Regions from separate parts of the Ectothiorhodospira sp. BSL-9 genome, predicted to be linked through region 2. Evidence: predicted binding sites of a transcription regulator. Region 2 holds the regulator's gene; each other region holds the start of a gene.
What was found. The regulator sigma-54, encoded in region 2, starts transcription at its own class of promoters, with help from an activator protein. The targets are predictions, from matches to a motif close to TGGCANGNTNCNTGCTT.
Positions count from the first base shown of each region.

Region 1: ECTOBSL9_RS07235 (PEP-CTERM sorting domain-containing protein) is a predicted target of sigma-54. The motif match lies at 2,578-2,594, and genes of this name have one in related genera.
Region 3: ECTOBSL9_RS09680 (TOBE domain-containing protein) is a predicted target of sigma-54. The motif match lies at 4,260-4,276, and genes of this name have one in related genera.

Region 1 covers NZ_CP011994.1:1,527,540-1,533,454, forward strand. Annotated here, with positions in the region: gene ECTOBSL9_RS16960 (hypothetical protein) at 1-71, shown strand, start outside; gene ECTOBSL9_RS07225 (FAD-binding oxidoreductase) at 109-1,734, shown strand; partial or broken gene ECTOBSL9_RS16510 (helix-turn-helix domain-containing protein) at 1,991-2,454, shown strand; gene ECTOBSL9_RS07235 (PEP-CTERM sorting domain-containing protein) at 2,651-3,490, shown strand; partial or broken gene ECTOBSL9_RS16515 (IS701 family transposase) at 4,061-4,904, opposite strand; gene ECTOBSL9_RS16965 (hypothetical protein) at 4,950-5,102, opposite strand; gene ECTOBSL9_RS07250 (PEP-CTERM/exosortase system-associated acyltransferase) at 5,138-5,893, opposite strand.
Region 2 covers NZ_CP011994.1:430,280-436,194, reverse strand. Annotated here, with positions in the region: gene rapZ (RNase adapter RapZ) at 1-18, opposite strand, end outside; gene hprK (HPr(Ser) kinase/phosphatase) at 15-962, opposite strand; gene ECTOBSL9_RS02245 (PTS sugar transporter subunit IIA) at 967-1,434, opposite strand; gene hpf (ribosome hibernation-promoting factor, HPF/YfiA family) at 1,442-1,765, opposite strand; gene ECTOBSL9_RS02235 (RNA polymerase factor sigma-54) at 1,828-3,327, opposite strand; gene lptB (LPS export ABC transporter ATP-binding protein) at 3,494-4,219, opposite strand; gene lptA (lipopolysaccharide transport periplasmic protein LptA) at 4,216-4,755, opposite strand; gene lptC (LPS export ABC transporter periplasmic protein LptC) at 4,742-5,281, opposite strand; gene kdsC (3-deoxy-manno-octulosonate-8-phosphatase KdsC) at 5,311-5,838, opposite strand; gene ECTOBSL9_RS02210 (KpsF/GutQ family sugar-phosphate isomerase) at 5,872-5,915, opposite strand, start outside.
Region 3 covers NZ_CP011994.1:2,047,204-2,053,118, forward strand. Annotated here, with positions in the region: gene ECTOBSL9_RS09665 (EAL and HDOD domain-containing protein) at 1-179, shown strand, start outside; gene ECTOBSL9_RS09670 (O-succinylhomoserine sulfhydrylase) at 355-1,560, shown strand; gene katG (catalase/peroxidase HPI) at 1,810-3,996, shown strand; gene ECTOBSL9_RS09680 (TOBE domain-containing protein) at 4,366-5,163, shown strand; gene modA (molybdate ABC transporter substrate-binding protein) at 5,238-5,915, shown strand, end outside.

The sequences.
Region 1 (5,915 bases), 1.1 Mb from region 2:
TCCGTTGCCCGGATTCGCCCAAACCCCCACAAAATACCCTGATCGCGCGGCTACTGGAACTCGCAGCGTGACGGGATCTCGGAAACTTTAGTGGAGTAACATGTTTTGATGCAGAACCCTATGAATCTTGAAGCCGCTATAGCCCGCTGGAGTGAGCAACTGGGCCCTGATCGGGTGTTAACCGACCCCAATCTCCTCACTCCCTTTCACTACAGCACCATAGCCGCCAAGCGGCGCATTCCGGCCGTATTGCGACCGAGCACGACCGAGGAGATTGTGGCTCTGGTTAAAATTGCCGCTGAGCATTCTACTCCGCTTTACCCGATCAGCACCGGTCACAACTGGGGTTATGGGAGCGCCAACCCGGTCGTCAATGACTGTGTGATCGTCGATCTCTCGGACATGACTGCCATCGATGCCAGCAATATCGAACTGGGTATCATCACCGTAGAACCGGGTGTTACCCAAGGCATGCTGCGGGCATTTCTCGATGAGCGTGGACTACCATTTTTGGTCCCGGTACACGGTGGTGGACCAAGCTGTAGTTTAGTCGGCAACGCCATAGAGCGAGGCTATGGTATCACTCCCTATGCAGACCATTTTGCCGCGGTAATGGGCCTTGAGGCTGTCTTGCCAAACGGTGAATGCTACCACTCCGCCCTTAGCGATCTCGGGGCTCCCAAGGTTGATCGTATCTTCAAATGGGGTATCGGCCCCTATCTCGACGGCGTGTTTACCCAAAGCAATTTCGGCATCGTCACCCGCATGAGCATCGCCCTAGCACCTGTACCGGAACGAGTTGAGACCTTTTTCTTTGGGGTGCGCTCCCACGAGGAATTCTCCGAAGCCGTGGCCGCAATTCGGCAAGTGCTGCGGGCTGTTGGTAACGTTACCGGATCCGTTAATCTCATGAATGCGCGGCGCGTGCTATCAATGATGGAGCAATACCCTGCCGACAAAGTCGGACCACAAGGCATAGTGCCGACGGAGACCATCGCAGCAATGGCCCGCAGGGCGCGAGTCATGCCATGGACGGGGATTGGTGCCATGTATGGAACCTCAAAGGTGGTCAAGGCCGCACGCTCGGCCATTCGTCATTCGTTAAAGGGCGTCGCGCGCCGTCTAGTGTTTGTAAGCCCCGCGCGGGTTCAACAGGGACGTCGCCTATTAGAGTTTTTGCCACGTAACGGCGGGCAGCGACTATGGACCTATGTAAGCACCCTGGATAAAAGCCTCCAACTTATTGCTGGCTCACCTAGCGAGATTGCTTTACCTTTGGCATATTGGAAATCGGGCGCTAAACCGGCGCCGAGAAGCGGTCAGCAATTTAACCCAGCGGCAGACGGATGTGGGCTGATCTGGTACACGCCGCTAGTACCCATGAGCCCGCATTGCGTCCTCAAGTACGTTGAGGAGGTAGAACGCGTTTGTGCTGAGCACGGTATCGAGCCATTGATAACTCTGACCAGTCTATCCGACCGCTGCTTCGACAGCACTGTACCGTTGCTGTTCGATCGGGATGACCCTGAAGCTGCGGAACGCGCCAACGCGTGTTACGCAGCCCTGTTAAGTTCAGGGCAAGCCTTGGGGTGCGTTCCATATCGCGCAGGAATCAATTCAATGCACCTGTATACAGGCATTGACTCAGCGCATTGGCGGCTAGTGAAACAGCTTAAAACAGCGATTGACCCAAATAATATCATGGCACCGGGAAGGTACTGCCCACTCGATTGACGTCGCATTGGGAGAGCGATCCTCGGCATGCTAACAGCCTGAGTCCGTGGCAAGGTCGTCTGCCGGCCGGAAATTCGCCCCGGGAGCTGACTATTCACCACGCTGGACACAACGGTCTGCGTATTCCGGAGCAAGGTTGCCACTGATTCCACGGCAAGGCTGCCACCCAGGCAGAGGCGCTGAGTGGACTCATCGAAGTGTCCAGACGCGGGATAACTTACCGGTAGGCTGGTCCTTTCCATCCGGGGAAGGTTCGATGCCAGCGAAGAGGTTATCCATGCGCGGAAGATCAAAGAAGTCCTACGCCTCAAATGGGAGCGAGGGCTGAGCAACCGCCAGGTTGCATTGGCCTGCGGTATCAGTCGTCCCACCGTGAGGGAGTATCTTCGGCGTTTTGCCGAGGCGGGTTTGAGTTGGCCATTGCCAGAGGATCTGGGCGAAAGTCGCCTGGAGCAGTTGTTATTTCCGCCCCCGCCAGACCTGCCAGCCCATGCCCGGGTCGTACCGGACTGGCATCGGGTCAAAGAGGAGTTGAGGGGCAAGCACGTCACCCTTTTCCTGATCTGGCAGGAGTACCGGGAAGCCCACCCGGAGGGGTATCAGTACAGCTGGTTTTGCGAGAACTATCGGGCCTGGCAGGGCAAGCTGGACATGGTGATGCGCCAGGACCACCGGGCTGGAGAGAAGCTGTTTGTGGACTATGCCGGCCAGTCAGCGCCGTCCCGCCACCTAAGAACCGTGCGTGTGAAGGTGTCGCCTTTCTTGACATGAGCCGAGGATCCACTAGTTGTGAGCCTCATTGTAAGCCTTTTAAGTTATTGAAAATAATATGAAATAATAATTCGGCACGGATAATGCTTTGTTAAGGCTGGCAAGCAGTATGACGTACCTTTCGTATACCCCGAGGAGATCAGTGATGAAAAACTTGAAATGTGGCCTAGTCGTTGCCGCCTTAGCCGGTGCGCTAGCCCTCCCGATCAATGCGAGCGCTAGCTTTTTATCTTATACCCTTAACCCTTACGGCGACGGCAACTCAGACAATGAGGTGGCCGTGGGCGAATGGTTGGATTTTACGGGCGCCCTTTATGCTGAGAACACGTTCACAGGCGCCACTACTTTTGACGTCACCCAATATGGGTACGCAGATATAATCGGCCGCGATGGGGGCAATCTCACAATATTTAACGAAGACAACGCCAACCTTTTCGGGCGATATCGGGCATCAGGCTCGGGCGATACTGACACAGGGAGTGTCTCAATAAACGATGGTTTCATCGAGCTATATTCCGGTGGGTTTGGAGGTACGCTAATCGCGAGTTTTGATGTTTTTGGTGGTGGAACGCAAGCACTTGATCTTTCCGGTGCGCCTGATGGTGCCGCTGGACTAAATGCAATAGCGACATTCTTTGAACCGGGATTTTTCTTTCGCGACAACGACGGTACAGACCTAGCGGATTTGATTCTCGCAGAGGAGTTCGTGTTCGGGTTTTCCACCAGCGATGTTTCTCAAACGACCAGTCTAACCGCAATCGCGACTCAGCGAGACATACTTGAACTTGCTTTTCCCACTGAGTTTGGCGGATTCGCTACTGGAAACGATGAAGACGATCAAGGCCGCTTAACCAATCTGTACGCCGGAGCATCGGGCCAGGTTCGTCTCGCCCAAGAGGTGCCTGAGCCGGCCTCCTTGGCCTTGGCCGGGATAGGCTTACTGGCACTCGGTGCCGCGATGCGCAGACGCAAAAGTTCCATCTAAGGTGAGTTAACCGATGGCCCAACAAGCCGGCCTTAAGGTCGGCTTGTTCTTTACGTGCGCCAGGCATGGCGCGCAGCGCCTGACTGGCGCTGTTCCCGAGGGTGGTGCCTCGGGATGACTTGGTGGTGAAAGTCACATGCACGCCCGGCAAGGGGAAGTGCTAGCCCTGCCCTTTACCCATAAGTCGCGCAGACCAATTGCTTTTGCCGACCATGATCATGCGATTCCATCCCGCAAGGCATAGGCAGAGCTTATGCCGGTGAGCTTGATGTAGCCATGCCAGATCAGTTGGTGGTACCTGTCCGGTAGCCCCCGTATTTCATAGCCCGCCCTAGTACTACAGCCGTAACTGGCAGCGGTGATCATTCATCAGGCGACAGCCAGGCCATCTGCTGCCGACAGTGGCACTGCCAAGCCCGATATTGATGTCGTCGTCGCCAATCTGACCAATGAAGTACGTGCGACAACTTGTGCTGCCCATGCCAAATCCATTTCCCTATAAGCCGTTTGAGTTCGGGGAGTGTCCATTAAATCCTGTCGGCAGCGTTTTTTTTGCTGGTGGGTCGCCTGCCTAATCGCCACCAGCAGAGAATGCGCCAGCAGTGACAAGGTGATATGACGATACCAGCTCCCCCAGCGTCTCACCTCGTACTCATCCAAGCCGCACTCGCTCTTGGCCGTCTGAAAACCCTGCTCGATTTTCCAGTGCTGACCTGCGAGCCACACCAGTGTCTCGATAGACGCCCAGTCCTTAGGAGCATGGACCACGTAATAGGCCAATTCACCCGGTTTCGAGAGGCTTCGCCGGATCAGAAGATAGGTACGCGTCCGGTAGGGCACGTATCCCCTGGTCCAGCACACGCTCCAGCATCCTGCGAGCAAGCTCCGGCTTGCTGGCAAAGTCGACATCATCGGGGATCCCAGCACGCCGACAACGTTCTCGATCCTGTGTCCAGGACTTGGGCAAGTAGAGGGCGCGATCCAGAAAAGCATGCCCTGCCGGACTGGCGTAGAGGAGAAAGACCCCGATCTGACTGTTCTCGATACGACCGGCGGTGCCACTATACTGACGTTGCACACCAGCAGAATGCTGCCCTTTCTTGATGAAGCCGGTCTCGTCCAGGACCAGAACACCTTCAGGGGAGCCCAGTGTATCGATGACCCACTGGCGGAGGACATCACGCGCCGCATCCGCATCCCAGCGGGCACGATCCAACAGATACTGCACCCCATCTGGGGATTTGTCTCCGAGCCATTCGGCGAGGTGCCAGCCATTTTTTCGTTCGCAATGACTGAGCAAGCCCTGAACATAAAATAGTGCACGATCGCGCGTTTCCGAGCGGGGAAAGAGCGGACCTAAACGCTCCGCCAGGCCATTGAACAATGCTGAGACAGAAAGATCCTGTGGTTGCATTCTTCACCTTGTGATCGCTAAAAAATCAATCACATACAGTATAGCTCACCCAATTACGGCTGTAGTGCTAGTGGGAAATCGGTCGTTGCTGTGCTCCATTTCGATCTGCTGAAGGATATCTTGCCGGGCCTGCTCACCATTGAAGTAACGCGGCCCGGCCAGCAGCTCGATCTTGAGTGAGTTGATGGGGCGCTCCATGACAGAGTTGTCCCGGCATTTACCTTTTCGATTTGTCAATCCAACTGCTCGTCGACAACCGATAATAAGTCCCTGATCTCGGGCTTGAGTTTCTTCAAGTTGTCTTTCAGCAGGCAGTAATAGGGACCGCGCAAGCCATGGTAATTGATAACGTCGCCAGCTTTCCTGTATTCGATGCCGAAATATTTCATATGCCGCGCAAGTCTAGGCTCCATCATCACTACTGCTATGTCTAGGCCTCGTCTTAGGCTCATAGCCCCGGCTGCCAAATACAGGCCGAGAGCGATGTGCGGGAAGACGCGGCGCTCGGAGAGTGTCATAACTATAGACTCTTCGGTGACCCCGTGAGCGGTCTCGGCTTCATTCGGTCGCCGCCTGAATCGTCCCGCGACAGCAAGGCGTGATACCTCTGCAAAAGTGCTGCGGTCAAGCTTGCTTAGGTCGATAGCGGTCTTGTCTAAGCTATCGCTGCAATGCTGTTCCAAGGGCAACTGTGGGCCTTCAATGCCGGGCCTGTTCAGCACCACGCGTACGCAGCCAGCAAAAACGCCCGAGGGGCGGTGCCTCAATAGGCAATGCAACGAATGCGCGTCGAACTCATCAATTTCCCGGCCATCTGGATAATCAGCTTCATTTTCAAAGTGTAGTTCGTGGCAGTAAACCTGGTACCTGATGCGGTATACAATATTGCGCAGCTCATCTGTGTTAGCGGGAACGATCTCAAAGAATTGATTAAAGGCGTGTGCAAGGGAAGGCTCTGTTTCAGTCATCGCTAATTTCTCGATCGCCACTCGGGCATCGGTGTCTTTGGAG
Region 2 (5,915 bases):
GACGATGATGAGTTTCATGGGCTTTCGCTCTGCATCTGCTTGCGCTGTCGGGCAGCCAGGTCGTCGCCGGCATAATAACCGCGCAGGCGCAGCAGGTGATTGCGAATGGCGCCTTCCACCATGACGGCCAGGTTGCGTCCCGGGGCTACCGGTAGGGTGATGACCGGGATTTCCAGCCCCAGCACCACCCGGGTGAAGCGCACCCCGTGCAGGCGGTCGATATCCTCGGCCTGCACCTTGGCCTGATCCTTGAGGTCGATGATCAGGCGCAGGTACTTGCTGTTCTTGATGGCGCTGTCGCCGTACATGGCCTTCACATTGAGTACGCCCAAACCCCTGACCTCAAGAAAGTTCTCCAGCACCGGCGGGCAGGTACCGCGCAGGATGTCCGGGGCGATTCGGGCGAATTCCGGGGCATCGTCCGCCACCAGACGGTGGCCCCGGCTGATGAGTTCCAGGGCCAGTTCGCTCTTGCCCACGGCGCTCTCGCCGGTCACCAGCACCCCGATTCCCAGCACTTCCATGAACACCCCGTGCAGGGTGGTGGTTTCCGCCAGCTTGTTGCTGAAGAAGTAACGCAGGATATTGATCAGTTCATGGCTGGGCAGGGCGGTGCGCAGCAGCGGTACCGACTGGCGTTCCGACAGGGTGCGCAGCTCGGGGAGGGGCTCCAGGTTATCGGTGACGATCAGCATGGAGGAGGCGCCGCTGCACAATTGCTCCAGAATGTCTCGCTGGGAGTTCTTGCGCAGCGACCACAGGTAGCGCATCTCGTCGCTCCCCAGTACCTGGATCTGATTGGGGTGGATGATGTTCAGGTGACCCACCAGGGACGGGCTCCCATGGGGGGTGGAACGGTGCGATATGCTCCGGCCACACCCCTGGGTGCCCGCCACCCAGACGAGGCCCAGGCGCTCCTCCATGACCTCCATGATGTTGCTGACGGTGAGCGAGTCGGTCATGGGGTCATCCGGTGTCTTCGGTGTCCCATTCCTGCACCAGAGTCAGCAGGTCCGAAGGGCCGGAGGTGCTGCGCAGCCGGGCCAGCGTCTCCGGATCGGAGAACATCCTGGCCAGCAACGCGAGGATCTGAAGATGCTCGTCTGTGCAGTCTGCCGGCACCACCAGCGCGAACAGGATGTCCACCGGCTCACTGTCTGGGGCATCGTAGTCGACGCCCTTTTCCAGCTTGAGCAGCGCGGCACAGGCCTCGCTGGCGCCGGCCAGACGACCATGGGGGATGGCCACGCCATGCCCCAGGCCCGTGCTGCCCAGGCGCTCCCGGGCCAGCAGGCTGTCGAAGATCTCGCCCTGGGTGAGCTTGGGCAGATGATTGGAGAGCATCTCGCCCAGCATCTCCAGCGCACGTTTCTTACTGCTCACGTCCGTCTGGCAGTGCACCCGCTCAGGGGCGAGAAGATCACCGATGTTCATGAAGCGTTCACTCGATGTGGTTGCGGTGGGAGCCTTCAGCCCGGTGGTGGTCCTTGAGCTTCTCCTTGTGCTTCACCACCTGGCGATCCAGTTTGTCCACCAGGGCGTCGATGGCGGCGTACATGTCCGTGTGGCTGGCCTCGGCATGGATGCTGTTACCGCTGAGCAACAGGTTGCTCTCGGCCTTTTGCTGCAGCTTCTCCACGGTCAGGATCACGTGCACGTCGATGACGTTGTCAAAATGCCGCTCCAGGCGCTCGAACTTCTCGTTGACGTAGTTGCGCAGGGCGTCGGTCAGGTCGACGTGATGACCGGTGAGGTTGATCTGCATGAGATGACTCCTTGGAAATAGGTAGGGATGGGTAATGAGCAGGACGGCTGCGTGGGTTTGCTTCAGACGAGCCGCTTGCGTTCGTTGGATGGCGGAATGGCCATGGCCTCACGGTACTTGGCCACGGTGCGTCGTGCCACATGAATACCCCGATCCACCAGGACCTGGGCGATCTTGCTGTCACTCATGGGCTTGCCCTGGGGCTCTTCGGCAACCAGCTTGCGGATCATGGCGCGGATCGCGGTGGCTGAACACTCACCGCCGTCGGCCGTGCCCACATGGCTGGAGAAGAAATACTTGAATTCGTAGATACCCCGGGGGGTATGCATGAATTTCTGGGTGGTCACCCGGGAGATGGTGGACTCATGCATCTCCAGTTGTTCGGCAATATCGCGCAGCACCAGAGGTTTCATGGCCTCGTCACCGTATTCCAGGAAGGCACGCTGGTGCTCGACAATGGCGGTGCCCACCCGTAGCAGAGTCTCGTTGCGGCTTTGCAGGCTCTTGATGAACCAGCGGGCCTCCTGGAGGCTGTTGCGCATGTAGGTGTTGTCCTGGCTGGAATCGGCGCGGCGCACGAAACTGGCATACAGGGGGTTGACCCGCAAGCGTGGCGCGATTTCCGGGTTGAGCTCCACCTGCCAGCGGCCCTCTCGCTTGCGCACGAAGACATCGGGAATGATGTATTCGGGCGAACTGCTGCTGATGACCCCGCCTGGGCGCGGGTTCAGTGTCTGAATCAGGGCGATCACCTGCTGCAACTCGCCATCATCCAGCCCCAGGCGCCGCTGCACGCCCTTGTAATCACGTGCACCCAGAGCGTCCAGGTGTTCACGGGCCAGGGTGCGGGCCTCGGTCAGCCAGGGTGTGTCCTCCGGGAACTGGGCCAGTTGCAGGCCCAGGCATTCGGCCAGGTCACGTGCGCCCACGCCCACCGGGTCCAGGTGCTGAACCATGTTCAGCACGGCTTCCACCTCGTCCAGTTCCAGGTCCATCTCCCGGTCCGTGGCCAGGGCTGCGTGGATCTGTTCGATGGGTTCGGCCAGATAGCCGTCTTCGTTAATGGAATCAATGATGGTCAAGGCAATGGCCCGGTCACGCTCACTCATGGACGACAAATGCACCTGCCACATGAGGTGTTCATGCAGGCTTTCCGAGGGTCCGGTCTGGTTCTCGAAAAGGTCGCGCCCGTCGTGATCCGACTGTCCGGCGCTGGAAGGGGGCACATCGTAGATGTCGTCCCAGTTGCTGTCCACCGGTAATTCGTCGGGGATCTGCTCCTGACTGCCCTCGGCGTTGCCTTCCGTCTCGGCGGCGGCCTCCGCTGCTTCTGCTGCCTCGGAGGTATCGGCCTGCTCCTGCTCGCGAGGCTCCTCGCTGGCGGTCTCCTGATCTGCCTCCGTGCCCTCCACGGCCTCGAGCATGGGATTGATTTCCAGGGTCTCCTGGATCTGGGCCTGCAATTCCAGCGTCGAGAGCTGCAGCAGGCGAATGGCCTGCTGCAGCTGCGGGGTCATGGTCAGGTTTTGACCCAGCCGGAGCTGGACGGACGGTTTCAACATAGCACGACGCGCGCCATCGGGCCGGGGCCCGGGTCTTTGATGCCTGATGATGAAGGCGGGGGCAGGCCCCCGGCGTAAATGATGCTTTCAAGAGAGATTATACGGTGTGCCAGCAAAAATGGGACCCATGTCCCGAAAACCGCACGCTGAATGGGGAGTCTCGGCTTCACAGGCGGAAGTTCTCCCCTAGATAGACGCGGCGGACCTGCGGGTCGGCCAGTACGTCTTCCGGCGCGCCCTGGCTGATGATGTGCCCGCCACTGAGGATGTAGGCCCGGTTGCAGATGCCCAGGGTCTCGCGCACATTGTGGTCGGTGATCAGTACACCGATGTTCCGTGACGTGAGATGGGTGATGATCCGCTGGATCTCGATCACCGAGATGGGGTCCACGCCGGCGAAGGGCTCGTCCAGAAGGATGAAGGCCGGCTCGGTGGCCAGGGCACGGGCGATCTCCACGCGCCGTCGTTCGCCACCGGAGAGACTGACCCCGGCGTTGTCGCGGATGTGCTGGATCTGGAACTCCTCCAGCAGGGATTCCATCTTCTCCAGACGCTGGGCCTTGTTGAGGTCGCGGCGGACCTCCAGCACAGCCATGATGTTGTCTGCCACGGAGAGCTTGCGGAATACCGAGGGCTCCTGGGGGAGATAGCCCACGCCCATGCGGGCCCTTGCGTGCATGGGCAGTCGGGTGATGTCGCGGCCGTCCAGGCGGATCTGGCCTTCGTCGCAGGGTACCAGGCCCACGATCATGTAGAAGCAGGTGGTCTTGCCAGCGCCATTGGGGCCCAGCAGGCCCACCACCTCCCCACTATTGATGTGGATGGAGGCGCCGTCCACGGGTTTGATCGCCCGGTAACGCTTGACCAGCTTGTCGGTCTCCAGGCGGCTCATGGCGTGTCGCCGTCCTCTGGGCGAGAGCGATCACGGTCACGGGGTGCGAAGATGGCCTCTACCCGGCCTGTGTCACCGGTGCTGGCTTCAAGGGTGGCGGCCTCCAGGTTATAGACGATGCTGCTGCCGCGGAATTCGTCGTCCCCCTGCCATACCCGGGCCTCGCCGGTGAGCACCACCCGCGGTCCATCCGGAAAGAACTCCATGCGTCGTGCCTCGGCGCGAACCTCGCGGTTGGATTCATCCCGCGTGGTCAGGGTGGCCAGGCGTCCTTCGGAGACCATGCGCTGGAGTTGCCGCTGGGGGGCATGCACTGTCACCTCGTCGCCCGTGATGACGGTGTCGCCCTGGGTGATGGTGACGTTACCCTTGTAAACACTCACCCCCCGCTGATCGTCCAGGCTGGCGCGATCCGCCTCGATGCGGATGGGCAGATCGGGGTCGTGCTGGCCCTGTGCGGCAGGCATCCAGGCCAGCGAAACGGCCAATAGCAGCCCCGCCAGGTGCGGGCCCGTGGGGATGTCAGTGCGGAACATAGGTGCCTCTTACCTGACTCTCAAGTTCCAGGGTATCCCGGGTCAGATCCAAAGTCATGCCCACCCCTTCTGCCTCGCGGTGAGTGCTCACCATACGGGCCAGGGCGTCGGTTTGCGCCTGGCGGGAAAGGGTCCATACGGTGACATCCCGGCTGGTGATGGTGATGGGGGGGTGATCGGGGGCCTCGGGGCGGTTCAGGCGCACGTTGCCCAGCAGCTGCACCTCGTCGCCAGCGGGTGAAACCCAGCCGCGTTCGGAACGCAGGGTCCAGTCGGGAGCGGGGGGGTGTTCCATGATCAGCACCGGGGCCTCCACATGGCTGGAACGGTCTGCCTGGCGTTGCTCCATTCGGGCGCCGGAGAGCCGGTACTTGAGATTGCCGGACTCGTCCATGCTCCAGACCACAAAATCCTCGGCGAAGAACTGATTGGCCTCGGGGTCCACCTGGGTGGTCGGCACCACGCGCCGTTCCTGGGCATTCTCCGCGAGCCAGAAGCCCACGGCGGCCACCAGGGTGAGTGCCATGATCAGCAGCAGTCCTGAAAGGCGGCGACTCATTCCAGATAGGGGGCCAGGGCGGCCTGCAGGTTGTCCTGGGCCTCCAGGATGAACTCGCAGGCCTCGCGCACCGCTCCACGGCCGCCGCCTGCCCGGGTGATGTAATGGGCATGCTCGCGCACCAGGGGGTGGGCGTCGGCCACGGCGATCGCCAGCACGGCGCGACGCATCACGGGCAGATCCACCACATCGTCGCCCATGTAGGCCGTCTGTTCGATACCCACACCGGCCGCCTTCAGCAATCCACCCAGGGCATCCAGCTTGTCGCGACGGCCCTGGACGATGTGCTCGATGCCCAGGTCGCGACAGCGGTGTTCCACCACCTGGGAGCGTCGCCCGGTGAGGATGCCGATCTGCACGCCGCTGTCGGCCAGCATGCGGATGCCATGGCCATCGCGGCTATTGAAGGCCTTGTACTGCTGGCCATCGTCCCCCAGGTAGAGGCTGCCGTCGGTGAGCACGCCGTCCACGTCAAGGATGAGGAAGCGCACGTCGCGGGCACGTTGTCTAGGCGTATCATTCATGGGGCAAGGATACCACGGGCCCGCCGTACCACTTCAGACCACGCCGGCGCGCAGCAGGTCATGCATGTTCAGGGCTC
Region 3 (5,915 bases), 1.6 Mb from region 2:
AGGGGGAGGGTGAACTGGGTGAGGTGGTGGCCTGTGCCCGGGCCTGCGAGACCGACCAGGTGGCGGCCGTGGCCTTTGCTGACCTGCCCCGGGAAGACATCATGAATGCCATGCTGGAGGCCGGTCAGTGGGCAGATGACGTTCAGTCGGTTTCCATCTCCGACACGGTGCGGCGTTGACAGGCACATCCGGGTCTCTTAAATTGACAATAGTCAGTCAGCGCAAGTCGCTGACCCTATGGCGGCGCCGATTTGATCCAGCTTGCGGGCGCCTTACAAATACGGCTAAATCGGGTGACGACCCGTTTTGGCGGGTTTTTTTGTGCCCGACGGGGCGGGTGAGGGCAATCCGACCATGGAACATCCCCTGAACGATCCCGGTGAAACCGCCGAGGGCTTTGATACCCGCGCGGTCCGCGCCGGGCAGCGGCGCGGACCCGAGCAGGAGCATTCCGACCCCATCTACGCCACGTCCAGCTTCGTGTTCTCCAGTGCCGCCGAGGCCGCAGCGCGTTTTGCCGGTGACGAGCCAGGCAACATCTACGCCCGCTTCACCAACCCCACGGTACGCACCTTTCAGGATCGCCTGGCAGCCCTGGAAGGCGGAGAGGCCTGCGTGGCGACTGCCTCGGGGATGTCGGCCATCCTGTCCACCTGTCTGTCCCTGCTGAAGGCCGGTGACCACATCGTGTCCTCGCGCTCGGTGTTCGGTTCCACCACCAATCTGTTCAGCAATTACCTCACCCGCTTCGGTATCCAGGTCACCTACGTCCCGCTGGGGGATCTTGAGGCCTGGGAGGCCGCCATCCGGCCCGAGACCCGTCTGTTGTTCGCGGAAACCCCGTCCAACCCCCTCACCGAACTGGTGGACATCCGCGCCCTGGCGGACCTGGCCCATGCCCATGACTGTCTGCTGGCCATGGATAACTGCTTTTGTACTCCGGCCCTGCAGCGGCCGCTGGAACTGGGGGCCGACCTGGTGATCCACTCTGCCACCAAATACCTGGATGGCCAGGGGCGATGTGTGGGGGGCGCCGTGGTGGGTGACGCCGAACGGGTGGGCAAGGAGGTGTTCGGCTTCCTGCGCACGGCCGGCCCCACCATGAGCCCCTTCAACGCCTGGGTATTCCTCAAGGGTCTGGAAACGCTGCGGTTACGCATGCGTGCCCACTGTGAATCCGCGCTGGCCCTGGCCCGATGGCTGGAAGAGCAGCCGGGCGTGGCGCGCGTCCACTATCCGGGGCTGCCCTCCCACCCGCAGCATGCCCTGGCCAGCCGTCAGCAGGCGGCCTATGGGGGCATTGTTGCCTTCGAGGTCAAGGGGGCGCGGGAGCAGGCCTGGCAGGTGATCGACAGTACCCGCCTGCTGTCCATTACGGCGAACCTTGGGGACGCCAAGACCACCATCACCCATCCGGCCACCACCACCCACGGTCGCATCCAGCCCGAGCAGCGGGAGGTCCAGGGGATCGGTGAATCCCTGATCCGCGTGGCGGTGGGGCTTGAGGATATCCAGGACATCCAGCGGGACCTGGCCTGTGGGCTCGCCCGTCTCCCCTGATACGTTGCGCCGGCTCGGGTTCAGGATTGGCCTGGCGGGTCATTAATAGCAAAGATCTATCAGGATCATCCGAAAGCTACATTTGAATTTATCACGCTCATACCCTATAACTCTAAGGGCAGAACAATTGAACGTCCGGCGGTGTCACCCCCTCCAAGGGGTGTCTGCCAAGCATCCCGGACAGGGGCGGATGGTCCCATTCGGGGTGCCGGTTCAGTACAACACGATGAGCAATAAACGGAGGACGAAATGGGCGGAAATGACGTCAAGAGTGCAGGCAAGTGCCCCATCATGCATGGTGGCAATACCGCAACCGGTAACGACAACATGGATTGGTGGCCCAACGCACTGAACCTGGACATCCTTCACCAGCACGATACGAAGACCGACCCAATGGGGGAGGACTTCGACTACGCCGAGGAATTCAAGAAGCTGGACCTGGCGGCGGTCAAGCAGGACTTGCGTAACCTGATGACCGAGAGCCGGGACTGGTGGCCGGCGGACTGGGGCCATTACGGTGGCCTGATGATCCGCATGGCCTGGCATGCCGCGGGTACCTACCGCATCGCTGATGGTCGTGGCGGTGCCGGCACGGGTAACCAGCGCTTCGCCCCCATCAACAGCTGGCCCGACAACGGCAACCTGGACAAGGCCCGCCGTCTGCTGTGGCCCATCAAGAAGAAATATGGCAACAAGCTTTCCTGGGCCGACCTGATCATCCTGGCCGGCAACGTGGCCTATGAGTCCATGGGGTTCAAGACCTTCGGCTTTGCTGGCGGGCGGGCCGACATCTGGCACCCGGAAAAGGACACCTACTGGGGCTCCGAGAAGGAGTGGCTGGCCGAAAGCTCCAGCCGCTATGAAAGCGACGATCGCGAAAGCCTGGAAAACCCCCTGGCCGCCGTGCAGATGGGGCTGATCTACGTGAACCCCGAGGGCGTGGACGGCAACCCCGATCCGCTGAGAACCGCCCAGGATGTGCGGACCACCTTTGCCCGCATGGCCATGAATGACGAAGAGACCGTGGCCTTGACCGCCGGCGGTCACACCGTGGGCAAATGCCACGGCAATGGCGACGCCTCCAAGCTGGGCCCGGCCCCGGAAGGTGCCGATGTGGAAGAGCAGGGCCTGGGCTGGCGTAACCCCCAGGGCAAGGGCTGTGGCCGCGACGCCATCACCAGTGGCATTGAAGGTGCCTGGACCACGCACCCCACCCAGTGGGACAACGGCTACTTCAAGATGCTGTTTGAGCACGACTGGGAGCTGAAAAAGAGCCCGGCAGGTGCCTGGCAGTGGGAGCCGGTGGACATCAAGGAAGAAGACCGACCAGTGGATGTGGAGGATCCCTCCATTCGTTACAACCCCATCATGACCGACGCCGACATGGCCATGATCAAGGACCCGGCCTACCGCAAGATCTCCGAGCGCTTCTATAACGACCCGGAGTATTTCAACGAGGTCTTCGCCCGGGCCTGGTTCAAGCTGACCCACCGTGACCTGGGCCCCAAGAGCCGTTATCTCGGCCCTGAAGTGCCCCAGGAAGACCTGATCTGGCAGGATCCGGTGCCCAAGGTGGACTACACCCTGAGTGATGCCGAGGTGGCGGATCTGAAGGACAAGCTGCTCAACAGCGGCCTGAGTGCTTCGGAACTGATCACCACCGCCTGGGATAGCGCCCGTACCTTCCGCTGCTCCGACTACCGGGGCGGTGCCAACGGTGCCCGTATCCGCCTGGCCCCGCAAAAGGACTGGGACGCCAACGAGCCCGAGCGTCTGCAAAAGGTGCTGGGGGTGCTGGAAGGCATTCAGTCCGGTCTGGGCAAGCCGGTGAGTCTGGCGGACCTGATCGTGCTGGGTGGGACGGCAGCGGTGGAGAAGGCTGCCCGTGATGCCGGCTTCAACGTCACGGTGCCGTTTGCACCGGGTCGTGGCGATGCCACTGAGGAGATGACCGACGCCGAATCCTTCGACGTGCTCGAACCCTTGCACGATGGCTATCGCAACTGGCTGAAGAAGGATTATGTGGTCTCCGCTGAGGAGATGATGCTGGATCGCACGCAGCTGATGGGCCTGACGGCACCCGAGATGACCGTGCTGGTAGGCGGCATGCGGGTACTGGGTACCAACCACGGTGGCACGAAGCATGGTGTCTTCACCGATCGGGAAGGGGTGCTGACCAACGACTTCTTCGTGAACCTGACCGACATGGCCAACACCTGGAAGCCGAAGGGCGACAACCTCTACGAGATCGTTGACCGCCAGAGCGGTAACGTGAAATGGACGGCCACCCGGGTGGATCTGGTGTTCGGCTCCAACTCCATCCTGCGCTCCTACGCCGAGGTGTACGCCCAGGACGACGCGAAGGAAAAGTTCGTCAAGGACTTCGTGAAGGCCTGGACCAAGGTGATGAACGGGGATCGTTTTGATCTGAAGTAAGTCATTCTTTCACCCGAAAACCCTCTCCCGCTGGCGGGCGAGGGCAACCAAGGGGCGGATGGGCTACGCAATGCGCAGGCCCGTCCGCCCCTTTTATCATGTCTCCCCCTTTTATTGCTTACTTGCCATCCCGCTGGCCGGCCCGTCTGTTCCCCCTGCTACGGGTCATGCCCCTGGTTTGTAGCCAAGCCCACACAATGTTCCCGGTGACGACGACACTAAAATCATCTTTAAAACAATCACTTCACCTGGAATGTGTTATCTGGCCCGGAATATGCATTGCCACTCCCCGACGCACAGTGCATTTTCACCCGCTGCATGTCATGCGTTATATACAGGCAAACATAACGAAATCCCATAAGGTTCCCCATGCAACCGGAAATCGAAGGTCAGTTCTGGTTCAAGCTGCAAGGCAAGCCCTTTCTCGGCAGCGCGCGGATTCAGCTGCTTGAACAGGTGGCGGCCACCGGCTCCATCTCGGCGGCCGCTCGCGCCATCGGCATGAGCTACAAGGCGGCCTGGGACGCCATCGACGCCATGAACAACCTGTCTGATCAGCCCCTGCTGAAACGCCAGGCAGGTGGACGTCATGGGGGCGGCACCCGGCTCACGGCCCATGGCGAACAGGTGATTGCCCAGTACCGGTCGGCCGATCAGGCCTACCAGCAGTTTCTGGAGCAAATGGCGCAATCCACCGGCGAACTGGGGGATGTCTGGACACTGATGAGGAAACTCTCCATGCGTACGACAGCAAGGAATCATTACCAAGGCAAGGTCTGTCGGATCACTCGGGGCGCGGTCAGCGATGAGGTGACCGTGGACATCGGCCACGGCCTGGAGATCCATGCGGTGGTTACTCACGAGGCGGGGCAGGAGCTGGGCCTGGAACAGGGCAGGGAGGTCCATGTGCTGATCAAGTCCTCGTTCGTGGTGCTGGGCGAGATGACGGGTGATCTGCGCGTCTCTGCCCGAAACCGTCTGCCGGGCAGGGTCGCCCACGTGGAGGCGGGCCCCGTGAATGCTGAGGTCAAGCTGGATCTGGGTCATGGCCGCGTGCTCACTGCCATCGTCACCCGCGAGGCCCTGGACGAGGGCTGGCTTACCGAAGGGGCCGAGGCCTGTGCCCTGATCAAGGCTTCCCATGTACTGCTGGCAGTGACCGATTGACCCCAGGCTCAGCAAACAACCATCACCTTCATTGAACGCGATTTCACTTGAAAAGGAATAAAACCATGAGCCTTGTGTTATTCAGAGGACTGCTTGGCCTCACCCTGCTTGTCTTGATGGGCACGCTGCAGGCACAAGAGCCCACCCGCATTGCCGCCGCTGCCGATTTGCGCTTTGCCATGGACGAGATCCTGGAGGCCTATCAGGAAGACCATCCCGACCGCTCCATTGAGGTGATTTATGGCTCATCCGGTCGTTTCCGCGCCCAGATCGAGAATGGCGCGCCCTTTGACCTGTATTTTTCCGCCGATATCGAGTACCCGCGGATGCTTGAGGAGCGCGGGTTTGCGGCCTCCGAGGTCATTCCCTACGCCATAGGCCGCATCGTGTTGTGGAGCAACACGGTGGATGCTTCCGAACTGACCCTGGAGGATCTTTCCCGACCGGAGTTTCGGCGGATCGCCATTGCCAATCCCCGCCATGCCCCCTATGGGAAACGGGCGGAGGAGGCGTTGCGGGCCGTTGGTCTGTGGGATGAGTTGGTGCCCCGCTTTGTCTTTGGGGAGAACATCGCCCACGCACTGCAGCTGGTGGAGAGCGGTGCGGCCCAGGTGGGCGTAGTGGCGCTGTCGCTGGCGCTCAATCCCCATGTGAGGGATCAGGGCCCTTATTACCTGATCGATGACGATCTGCACAATCCGCTGGAGCAGGGTTTCATCATCACCCGTCGAGCCGCCGACAACGAGACCGCT